One region of the Psychrobacillus sp. FSL K6-4615 genome, then DNA from elsewhere that is predicted to be linked to it. Evidence: predicted binding sites of a transcription regulator. Region 1 holds the regulator's gene; the other holds the start of a gene.
The links. The regulator LexA, encoded in region 1, represses DNA repair genes until DNA is damaged. The targets are predictions, from matches to a motif close to CGAACATATGTTCG.

Region 1 (5,423 bases):
TTACTAGTTCTACTGAATGATCTAGTGTTGGCAAGTTTTGTCTAGAAAGGACTAAAACTGTTGGGTTATTTTTAGATGAAACTGCTAATTTCCACGCTTCCGCTGTTTCATTTGCATCTGCAGGGCGGATTACCGATAAACCTGGCATTGCTCGTAAAGAAGCTAAATGTTCAACTGGTTCATGAGTTGGTCCATCTTCCCCAACTGCGATACTATCATGCGTAAATACGTATGTTACTGGAAGACCCATCAAGGCAGATAAACGAATTGCAGGTCTAACATAGTCACTAAATACGAAGAATGTACCACCAAAGACATTTAGTCCTCCGTGTAAAGCCATACCATTTAAAGCAGTTCCCATTGCAAATTCACGCACACCAAACCAAATGTTTTTCCCTGCATAATCGTCAGCTGAGAAATCTCCTACATTCTTCATAGTAGTTTTGTTTGAACCGGCTAGATCAGCACTACCACCAAAGAATGAAGGTAAGTTTTGGGCAATTGCATTAATCGCTTCACCTGAAGCAGAACGGGTTGCATGAGAAGTACCTGCTTCGTATGTTTTAAGTGCATCTGCAAAGTTTTCCGGTAACTTACCAGAAATTGCTGTTTTTAATGTTGCAGCTAACTCAGGGAATTCCGACTCATATTGCTTAACTTTTTCATTCCACGAAGATTCTTCTTCAACACCCAATACGTTTGAAGCTTGTTTAAATGTGTCATAAACTTCTTCTGGCACATAGAAATCTTCTTCAAATAACCATTTATATTCAGCTTTAGCTAAAAGAGTTTCGTCTTTTCCTAATGGCATACCGTGCGCATCGGATTTACCAGAACGATTAGGAGAACCGAATCCAATAACAGTTTTAACTTCAATAATCGTTGGCTTGTCATTTTGAGACTTCGCTTTTTCAATGGCATTTGAAATTTCTTCAATGTCATTTCCGTCTTTTACATGAATATAGTTCCAACCATACGAGTCAAAACGTTTTTCAACATTTTCAGAGAATGATTTATGTAAATCACCGTCTAAAGAAATATCATTACTATCATATAATACAATTAATTTATCCAACTTAAGATGTCCAGCTAAAGAAATTGCTTCTGCAGCCACACCTTCCATTAAATCACCATCACCACATAATGCGTACGTATAATGATCAATAATTGAATGGTTGTCTTTATTGTACGTAGCAGCTAAATGTGCTTCTGCCATTGCCATTCCGACTGCCATACCAATACCTTGACCAAGTGGTCCTGTTGTTGCTTCTACTCCTGCAGTGTGACCAAACTCTGGATGTCCGGGAGTTTTAGAATCCCATTGTCTGAAGTTCTTAATTTCTTCCATTGGTAAATCGTACCCACCAAGATGAAGCAAGCTATATAAAAGCATAGAACCATGTCCAGCAGATAACACAAAGCGGTCACGGTTGAACCACGTTGGGTTACTTGGGTTATGACGTAAATGCTTTGTCCATAATGTGTATGCCATTGGAGCAGCCCCCATTGGTAAACCAGGGTGACCAGAATTTGCTTTATCAATTGCATCAATTGATAATGTTCTAATAGTATTAATTGCTAATAAATCGGATTGTAATGACATGAATGACATCCTCTCAAACAAATTTTTTGCTATATATCTAGTTTAGACAAGAATGTCTGTATTATCAATGGTTTTGAAATGATAATTTAATTCAGAAACTTTCCTTTCTTTGCTTCTTGAACTTTTGAAGGTGTTACATCATTTCCATCAGGGTCAATTACTTTTACACTTTCAATGGTATCTCTCATAGTAGAGCGAAAAGTTTCCAAATATTCTTTACGTAAAGAGCTTTGTTCTTTTGCTTCTTCCATGGAAAGTCCTGTAGTTTTAGATTTTCTCGATAACTCACTAATTCTCGCTAATTTTTCTTTACTTAACAATTCTTTTCACCCTTTCACTTTATCCTTATATAAAGGTAAGGAAAAAACACACAGAGTGCAAGTCATTTCACTCCGTGTGTTTCTATGTACTCCATATAACGTCGATGGACAGTTGCTTTACTAATATTAAACCCCAAACCTTTTAGGGTCATCGAAATCTCTTCATAGGTAAGACCAGCATTACGAAGTCTAACTACTTCTTCTAATGGCACGTCTATTCTCTCTCTTCCTTCGGGATTACCTCTTGTTTTCAAGTTTTTTTCCGGTCTATATCCTTGAGACACTGCTTTTTTCATACCTCTTTTAATTTTTGCGTTGTGTAATTTCCGCTGATACTCCTCCACTAGCGCCAATATTTCCAAGAGCATAGTATCCATTTCGTTTAGATTAATGACACCTTTATCCTGTAACGTATAAATCGAAGTATTGATTTTTTGAAGTAAATGTAGAACGGCCATTCTACCGTTTCCTCTGCCAATACGTGTCTCATCTTGTACAAATACCGCTTTAATTTCATTTTGTTTAATATAGTCAAGTAAATCTAATAAGCCTTCGCGTTCAATATCATATCCACTATGCTGATCTGAAAATACTTTTTCAACTTCATAATTATTTAGTTTTGCAAATTCTATCAATTCTTCCTCTTGCCTTTTTAATGAAGTCTCTTGAGACTCTTTTTCTGTACTCACTCGACAATATATAACTGATTTCACTTTGTATCGCCCGCTATCTCCGTATCATGATTGAAATGGTAACTTTTTTCAATGACTGGAATAATAATAACTTCCCCCGCTTTAATATGACCGTCTTGCAAATTATTCATCGCAATTACTTTATCGATCCATTTTAGCTTATCTTCATTCGTTCCATATTCTTGTGCTAAAGCCCATAAAGAATCTCCTTGTTCTATATTAATATGTTGGCTCTCGTCTGTCGAAAAAGAATTCGAGATTATTATAAACATTGTAAATGCAATACTGCACGCTACAAATATTGTTAAAAAGTAATTTTCTTTCATCCAGGTCATTTAAAATCCCCCTAATAGAATGTGTGTTCGTAATGTATATTTTAATATTAATGCGAACGTTTGTTTTTGTCAACAATAATTAGAACCTATGTTTGCATTACTGTTCTTCCCCTGTTATACTATTAATAAGATAGAAAAGGATAGAGATAATTATTCAAAAAGAGGTGAACATATGAAAAAAGCATCTAAAAGACAAGAAGATATACTTGCTTTTATAAAAGAAGAAGTTCGTAAAAAAGGTTATCCACCATCCGTTAGAGAAATTGGAGAAGCTGTGGGCTTAGCATCTAGTTCAACTGTTCATGGACATTTAGCACGACTGGAAAGTAAAGGTTTAATTAGGAGAGATCCAACAAAACCACGCGCTATTGAGATTCTGGATGGCTTGGGCAGCGTTGCTGAAAAACACAATGTGGTTCATGTACCGTTGATCGGTAAAGTTACTGCTGGTATCCCTATTACAGCAATTGAAAATATAGAAGAATTCTTCCCACTTCCAGAAACATTTGGAACTGCAGATGATAATTTATTTATGTTAGAGATTATGGGTAATAGTATGATAGAGGCTGGAATATTAAATGGTGACTATGTGGTTGTAAAACAACAGCAATCTGCCAATAATGGCGATATTGTTGTCGCAATGACTGATGAAGATGAAGCAACAGTTAAAAGATTCTTCAAGGAAAAGTCCTATTTCCGTCTGCAACCCGAAAATTCTTCCATGGAACCTATCATTGTAAATTCAGTTAGTATACTTGGAAAAGTAGTTGGAGTTTACCGTAATATTCAATAGTTTTGTCGAACTTGACAATATAGACAAATAAACGTAAGATAACAGAGAGCCGATATCATATTTCAACGAAAAGTGGACATTTTCGTTGAAATCATCGAAAAACCCCTTTACCTTAATGGTTGAGGGGTTTTATTTTTATACATAAGTAATTAGTAGCTTTGGTAAACTAGTAATACTACTTCTTCTTCTTGAGGGCAGCTAAAGTCTTTGTTCCGACTACCCCATCAACTGTTAAGCCCTTTTTCTTTTGAAAGTCTTTAATAGCCGAAATAGTTAAGGGTCCCTCTATCCCGTCATTTATCAATTTATAACCTGCTGAATTTAAGAGTTTCTGAACTTCAGTGACATTTATTTCACTTATATACTTTAAAGGATTTACCGCATTTGGCTGACCTGTCTCGTAAGATGGTATGTGAATTTCAAAATGTAAGTGGATACCTGTGCTATTTCCTGTACTCCCTTTAATACCTATTTGTTGACCTTGTTTAATACTTTGTCCCACTTTCACAGAAATAGTTTTTAGATGCGCATATAAGGTTTCGTACTTTTTACCGTTTAAAGTATGTGCAATCGTTATGGTATTTCCATATCCTCCAATAACTTTCGCTCTAGTCACTTTACCACTGGCAGATGCTCTTATAATCGGACTACCATCATTCCCAATGTCAACTCCTTTATGGACTTTAACATTACTATTTTTTCGAATTTCTCCAAAACGAGATGTAATTTCTCCTTCGCTTGGTCTAATAAACAATTTATAACCTCCCTCCTATTAATAAGTAGAGAACAATCCCTCTCACTAGTTAATGCTCGAATGATTAATAACATATAGTCAATAATCATCATATTTCCCTAAAAAATTGTAAAAAGATTAGAAATGAGTAAATTTGGGTATTAATATTTATAATCAAGCATATGTTAAATTATTAATATTATTTTCTGTAGACCTATATAACTATATAAAGGGGCAATAATTTATGAAACTAATTATAGAAGAACTCAAAAAGCTTATTAATGATTATTATAGATGCAATAACCACTATTTGAAGAAAGAAATTTTGATTGACATTAATCTGTTGAAAGATGCATTAAGAATTTTAGAAAAAAGAAAGTTAAATATAAACACAGAAAGCTCACTTATTTTTTAACGAAGTGTGCTTTTTTTATTAATGTTACACACTATATAGTTTTGCCATGTAATGTTAGATTTCAAAATTAATAGTATTTTATTCTTTTTTCTTACGAGACAATCAAAATGACTAGTCCTCCTAATTTCTATTACATATATTATATTATGCCGTCCAAACGGCTAATCTATTATAAGGAGGTGAATTATATGGTTCTTGTACTTCAAGAGTTTACTACCCCTGCAAATACTAATGTAATTGCAGATACAGCTGCACCACCTGGAACGCTTCCGACACCCGCTGTACCAACTCTACCAGCAATGGTTTCACCTTTAGTAGATGGAAGTAGTGCTTATATTTGGTCTCCTAACACAGAGTCCAATCAAACCGTGACATTTCAAAGTATCTTTAATATTGGAACTTTGCCACTACTCACTCTAGCATTACCTCTTTCCGCTTATTTTGCGTTTGCAGCTAACGAAACGGCTTCTGTAACTGCAACTCTAGAAGTTGTTAATCTTCTTGGAATCGTAGTTGCTACTATTCCACTTTT
Region 2 (5,423 bases), 550 kb from region 1:
GTAAACAATACTGGATCATTCGGTTCTGTTCAGTCAATGGGAATCATTAACTTCCCACAAGCAGCGATTTTACAAGTAGAATCTATTGTGAAACGTCCAGTTATTATGGATGGTGGCATGATTGCTGCGCGTGATATGGTAAACTTATGTCTTTCATTAGACCACCGTGTACTAGATGGTTTAGTTGCTGGTCGTTTCTTAGCACGTGTGAAAGAAATTCTAGAAAATATCACTAAAGAAAATACATCGGTTTATTAATAAATAGTTAAAAAAGGTAGTGCTTTTTAGCACTACCTTTTTAATTTTGCTGCGTTCCATTCCATTATTTTCTCTTTTTACTAAAGCACACCGTTATTGAAAGTAGATCTAAATCTTCCTTTGCAATAAATTTATTAAATAGTACATAAGAGATATCAAAAATGATAGAAGTACAATGATTATTGTTCCTATTGTATAAATTGCTGTTTCGGCATAATCACCACCATCAAACACTCCAGCAAATAGAGAGAATAAAATTACACTAGCGACTAATGCTAAACAAAATATACTAATATATTTGGACATATACTACCCCTTTGCAACTCAACTTTATTTACTATAGTTCATTAAGAAATACTTTAAATTCTGATAGAAATAAAACCGATGATGTTAGCTAAATATAATAGTCTACTTATTTTTCAGGATACATAGGTAGCGTTCCACACCTGGATACTTTTCTCCCAAACTCGTTATTTTAAATCCGTAATTTTCATAAAAAATTACAGCTTCTTTATCGGTTTCAGCAATAACAAAAGGTACTGGATGTTTAACTTTAATAAAACTAATCATTTTACTTCCTAGACCTTTTCCTCTATGGTTTGGAAATACTGCAATATGTTTAATTTCACACCACTTTAAATCTAAAATTTCTATTCCTATACAACCAACGACTTCATCTTCAAAGATATATCCATATAATACTCTAACTGGTGAGTGGATATATAATTCGTATTCTCGATCGATATTCCATTCCGAGGTTGCGAAGGATAAAAGTTTTCTCAAGTTTGGTTGAATAAATGGTGATATCATTTCTTCCATAAAGCACATCCATTCTTGTATTACTTATTTCAATAAAAAAGGCTTTACTTCCATATGTAATAAAGCAAAATATTAGTTGTGCAGCGACTAGAAGTTTCGTCCTTAACTTAACGACTCACCATATTGACGTCTTACTTATTTGTATTTTAACATAAATCTCCATTTGGTTTGTAACACGAAAATGCCATATGATTACTGAAAAAAGAGGAGCTAGTTGTGACGACTCTACAACTAGTTCCACTTATGTTCTATATTTCCAACATATTTTTCCCCTTACGCTATTTAGCTAAATCCAACCTTTATCCAAGAGAAGAAGTAGATAACTACCTGCACAGAGAAAAATTGCTACTTCTGTTAACAAAAACATCGAAAATTCAAGGGAAGTAAGCTTTCTTTCTCTTTTCGTTTTTTTAAAATGTCTATAGTAATAGAGAGAACATAGCAGTAGTATTATTGCCGAGATTTGGAATATATTTTCCAACAGGCTAACCAAAAAATCATCTCCTCACGTTTAGATTGAACTGTTAAGATTTTATGTCTCCATAGAATTTAAAAGAAGTAGAAATTTTAAAGTGCCAAGGAGGTTAGCGATTTACTTCAATAATATTTCTATTATCAAGTCCCTTTCGTTTACTTTTTAATTTTAATTCGATAGCATTTGAAAAGAAACGTATTAAACGAGCATTTGTTGAAGGGGAGATATATAGATGAAACTAAGTGTATTAGATCAAGCGCCAGTCACATCTGGCAATACGGCAGCAGGAGCATTAAAAAAAGCAGAAGAATTGGCTATTTTAGCAGATGAACTAGGCTATCATCGTATGTGGATGGCCGAGCATCATGGAACCGATGCATTTTCAAGTTCTGCACCGGAAGTAATTGCGGCTCACTTAGCTGCGAAAACCAAAAAATTACGTATCGGTACAGGTGGCGTGATGATGATGCACTACTCACCATTGAAGTTAGCGGAGGTTTTTAAAACCTTAAGTGCACTTTCTCCAGGTCGTATTGACTTCGGTGTAGGAAGAGCTCCAGGGGGAGATAATCATGCGATGTATGCTCTTTCGGAAGGTCGTCCTCCATTGGTCAACAATATGTATGAAAAGTTAGCAATTGCCCTGCAACTGATCAATGATGAAGTTCCAGAGGATAGCTTATACAACAGAACGATTGCCAGTCCTTCTAAAATCGTATTACCAGAAGCTTGGTTACTTGGCTCCACTGGTAATAGTGCTGTACAGGCTGGAAGAATGGGTCTTGGCTATTCGTTTGCACAATTTTTCCAAGGTGGTATGACTCCAGCGATATTAGACACATACCGTAATAACTTCACGCCGTCTGCTTTAATGGAAAAGCCAGAGATTAATGTTACATACCTTGTAACGGCTGCAGAAACCAAAGAAGAGGCTGAATTTGAAGCATTACCTCAGGACATTGCACGTTTGTCTCTTATGAAAGGGCAAATTCGTTCATTAATGACACCAGAGGCAGCGCAGGATTATCCGCTGACGGAAATGGATCGCATGATGATTCAAGAAAATCGTAAAATTCATCTAGTCGGTTCTGCAAAAGAGGTAGCGGAGACTTTACAGGAAGAACAAGGTAATTATGGTTTCGATGAAGTCATGATTTGTAGTATTCCGCATTCGCAAGAAAAACGTTTAAATGTCTATCGGTTACTTGCAAAAGAATTGATGTAGATTATAAAGATTAGACACGTTCATTATGAGCGTGTCTTTTTATTAGGAAGAATGGTCTTATCTGTGAGAATCGATCGATGCTGTCTAATAATCGATTGATGGAATCAAATAATCGATCGACGAACACCGATAATCGATCAATAGAAACCAATAACCGATCAATCACCTTCCATAATCGCTCCATCATTGTTATGTACACTTTTGAAGATCATTTTTTCAGCGGCCATTAATTCCCGCTTGAAATAAGAACAAATGTTCGGTATGATAAGTAAAAAAGAGAGATGTGATAACATGGCTAACTTTGAAGAAGATTGGAACCAATTGGATTTATCTCGATTGCAGGATCGTGGGTCGAAAAAGTGGGTAGCAATGATGTTGCCGGAGCATGTGAAGATGCTTCGAGAATATGGAGAAGAGATAAAAAAAGAGCCTCGCCCAGATTTAAATGAGTTTGACTATGAAGTTATTCATGATCAAATCGCACTCGCAATGCAACGAAACGTTGAAATCAAAATAAAACGGTGGAAAGAGGGAGAGTTTATCTATAACCGCGGTACGATCCAATGGATTGATTTGAGAAAGCGAACAATTGAAATAGAGGATCCTTTTCGCTCGTTTGAACTATCAATCGACGAAATCGTAGACGTCACCTTATCGGAATAGTAATTACGAATGGCATCATCCTTTATACATGGATGATGTTTTATTTATGAATAAATAAAAGAAGGATTTGAACCAGGAGATGTAGAAGGTAATCCAAAAGACTTAAAGTAAGTGAAAGGAGAATAACATGATAAAAGCAGTTCTGTTCGATTTAGATGGTACTTTACTCAATAGAGATGAGTCATTAAAGTTGTTTGCAGATAAGCAATACGATAGATTTAGTCACCTCATAGGTCCTATTACAAAAGATGTGTACACAGCAAGGCTTATACAATTAGACAGTCGAGGATATGTTTGGAAGGACAAAGTATATAGCCAATTAGCAGAGGAATTTGGAATTACCAAAATTACTTGGCAAGAACTACTGGAAGATTATTTGAGTGAATTTAAGTATTGCTGTGTACCTTTTGATAATCTTTTATTAATGCTAGAGAAATTGAAGGAGAGAAAGATGTTAATAGGGATGATTACGAATGGATTCGGTCAGTTTCAAATGGACAATATAATGGCTTTAGGAATAGAAGATTATTTCCAAACAATTTTAATTTCTGAATGGGAGGATGTTAAAAAGCCAGATCCCCAAATATTTTTACGGGCTGCCGACAAACTTGGGCTCCAACCAAACGAATGCGTATTTATCGGTGACCATCCAGATAATGATATGCGAGCGGCTAAACATGTAGGGATGAAGGGTATTTGGAAGAAAGATATGCAATGGAAGGATGTGGATGTTCAAGCAGAGTATGTTGTAGATAATCTAATGGAAATCCCAACTATAATCGATGAGTTGGTGAGAGGTAAAAACGGAAAATTGTCCGTTTTGTAATCCTTATAAAGGTTAAAACAGAATATTGTATTTGGAAATGAAACTAGCTATTTTTTCAGTGGAAAAACGAGCCAGATATATTAATGGGCTGTTGTGTCATAGTTCCGATAACACAGCATAAAAATGTATTTGAACTGAGGAAATAATGGAACGATACATATGAACTGCTTTTAATGGCAAAAGAGTACCTTGATGATTTGCATCTGCCAGGTGGAAAATAATAAGCCTTTAGCTGGAAAGGTCAAATAAAGTTTAAGGGAGGGAAGGAGATGAGAAAGCAAGTAATAATCTTGCTCATATTAGCTAGTATTTGTATAAAACCAACCTCTATCTTTGCAAATGGCACGAGTTATTTTGAAGAGCCTACCACTCCTACTGGACATGTCTTACCACTGGAGGAAAGTGTGATCAGTATAGAGAGTGAAAAATTATATATAGAAATTGAACAAGAAGGAGAAGTATCACCCTATCAAATGATGCTTGCAAATATTCGAGTAATATATGAAATGGAAAACAAAACGGAAGAAAATCTTCTAGTACCTATAGCATTCCCTCAGCCAGGTATGTCAAGCGAATGGAGTGTAGACTTAGATGGAACGGATATCTCTATAACCGGTAATACTCCTTTTTACCCAGAAGAATTAATAGGGAATAAACCACACAGGGAATGGATCGATCCAAGAACAGGGCAAACATATTCCTTTAGAGGGTATGATCTAATAGGAGCATCCGGTAAATTAGGAGCAAAAACATTTAATATCACTTTGAATGCAAAGAGCAGACATACTTTAACTATTGAATACAAAGCAGATTTAGGTATAGATGAGAGAGCCAATCTCCATCCTATTTACCGCTTAGATTACCTGCTGCATCCAGCGTCCTATTGGAGTGAATTTAAAAACTTAGACATAGAAGTTAAAGTTCCAAAAAGGGCTAGTGTCTATGTGAATTTACCATTACAAAAAGAAGATAATACGTATGTAGGGGCGTTTGATACACTTCCTGAAGGAAATCTCGTAGTATTCCTATCCCCGCATTCTGGTTTACTGTTTAACCTTTTTACTTCTAGAAGTGTAGCTCTACTTGCACTTGTTATAATGCTACCCATTTATTATGTGATAATCCGGTTAATGAAGCGAACTTCCCTAAAACATCAA

Region 2: a site for LexA is predicted at 3,023-3,036, ahead of MKX53_RS10055 (YolD-like family protein). Genes of this name have one in related genera too.

The regions. Positions count from the first base shown of each region.
Region 1 is NZ_JBBOYQ010000001.1:1,485,251-1,490,673, reverse strand. Features, by position in the region: gene tkt (transketolase) at 1-1,603, opposite strand, end outside; gene MKX53_RS07130 (DUF896 domain-containing protein) at 1,690-1,923, opposite strand; gene MKX53_RS07125 (YneB family resolvase-like protein) at 1,986-2,636, opposite strand; gene yneA (cell division suppressor protein YneA) at 2,633-2,950, opposite strand; gene lexA (transcriptional repressor LexA) at 3,123-3,743, shown strand; gene MKX53_RS07110 (peptidoglycan DD-metalloendopeptidase family protein) at 3,919-4,497, opposite strand; gene MKX53_RS07105 (hypothetical protein) at 4,721-4,891, shown strand; gene MKX53_RS07100 (hypothetical protein) at 5,080-5,423, shown strand, end outside.
Region 2 is NZ_JBBOYQ010000001.1:2,030,387-2,035,809, reverse strand. Features, by position in the region: gene MKX53_RS10085 (dihydrolipoamide acetyltransferase family protein) at 1-258, shown strand, start outside; gene MKX53_RS10080 (hypothetical protein) at 367-564, opposite strand; gene MKX53_RS10075 (GNAT family N-acetyltransferase) at 667-1,077, opposite strand; gene MKX53_RS10065 (LLM class flavin-dependent oxidoreductase) at 1,785-2,777, shown strand; gene MKX53_RS10060 (hypothetical protein) at 2,788-2,964, opposite strand; gene MKX53_RS10055 (YolD-like family protein) at 3,069-3,440, shown strand; gene MKX53_RS10050 (HAD family hydrolase) at 3,568-4,266, shown strand; gene MKX53_RS10045 (hypothetical protein) at 4,536-5,423, shown strand, end outside.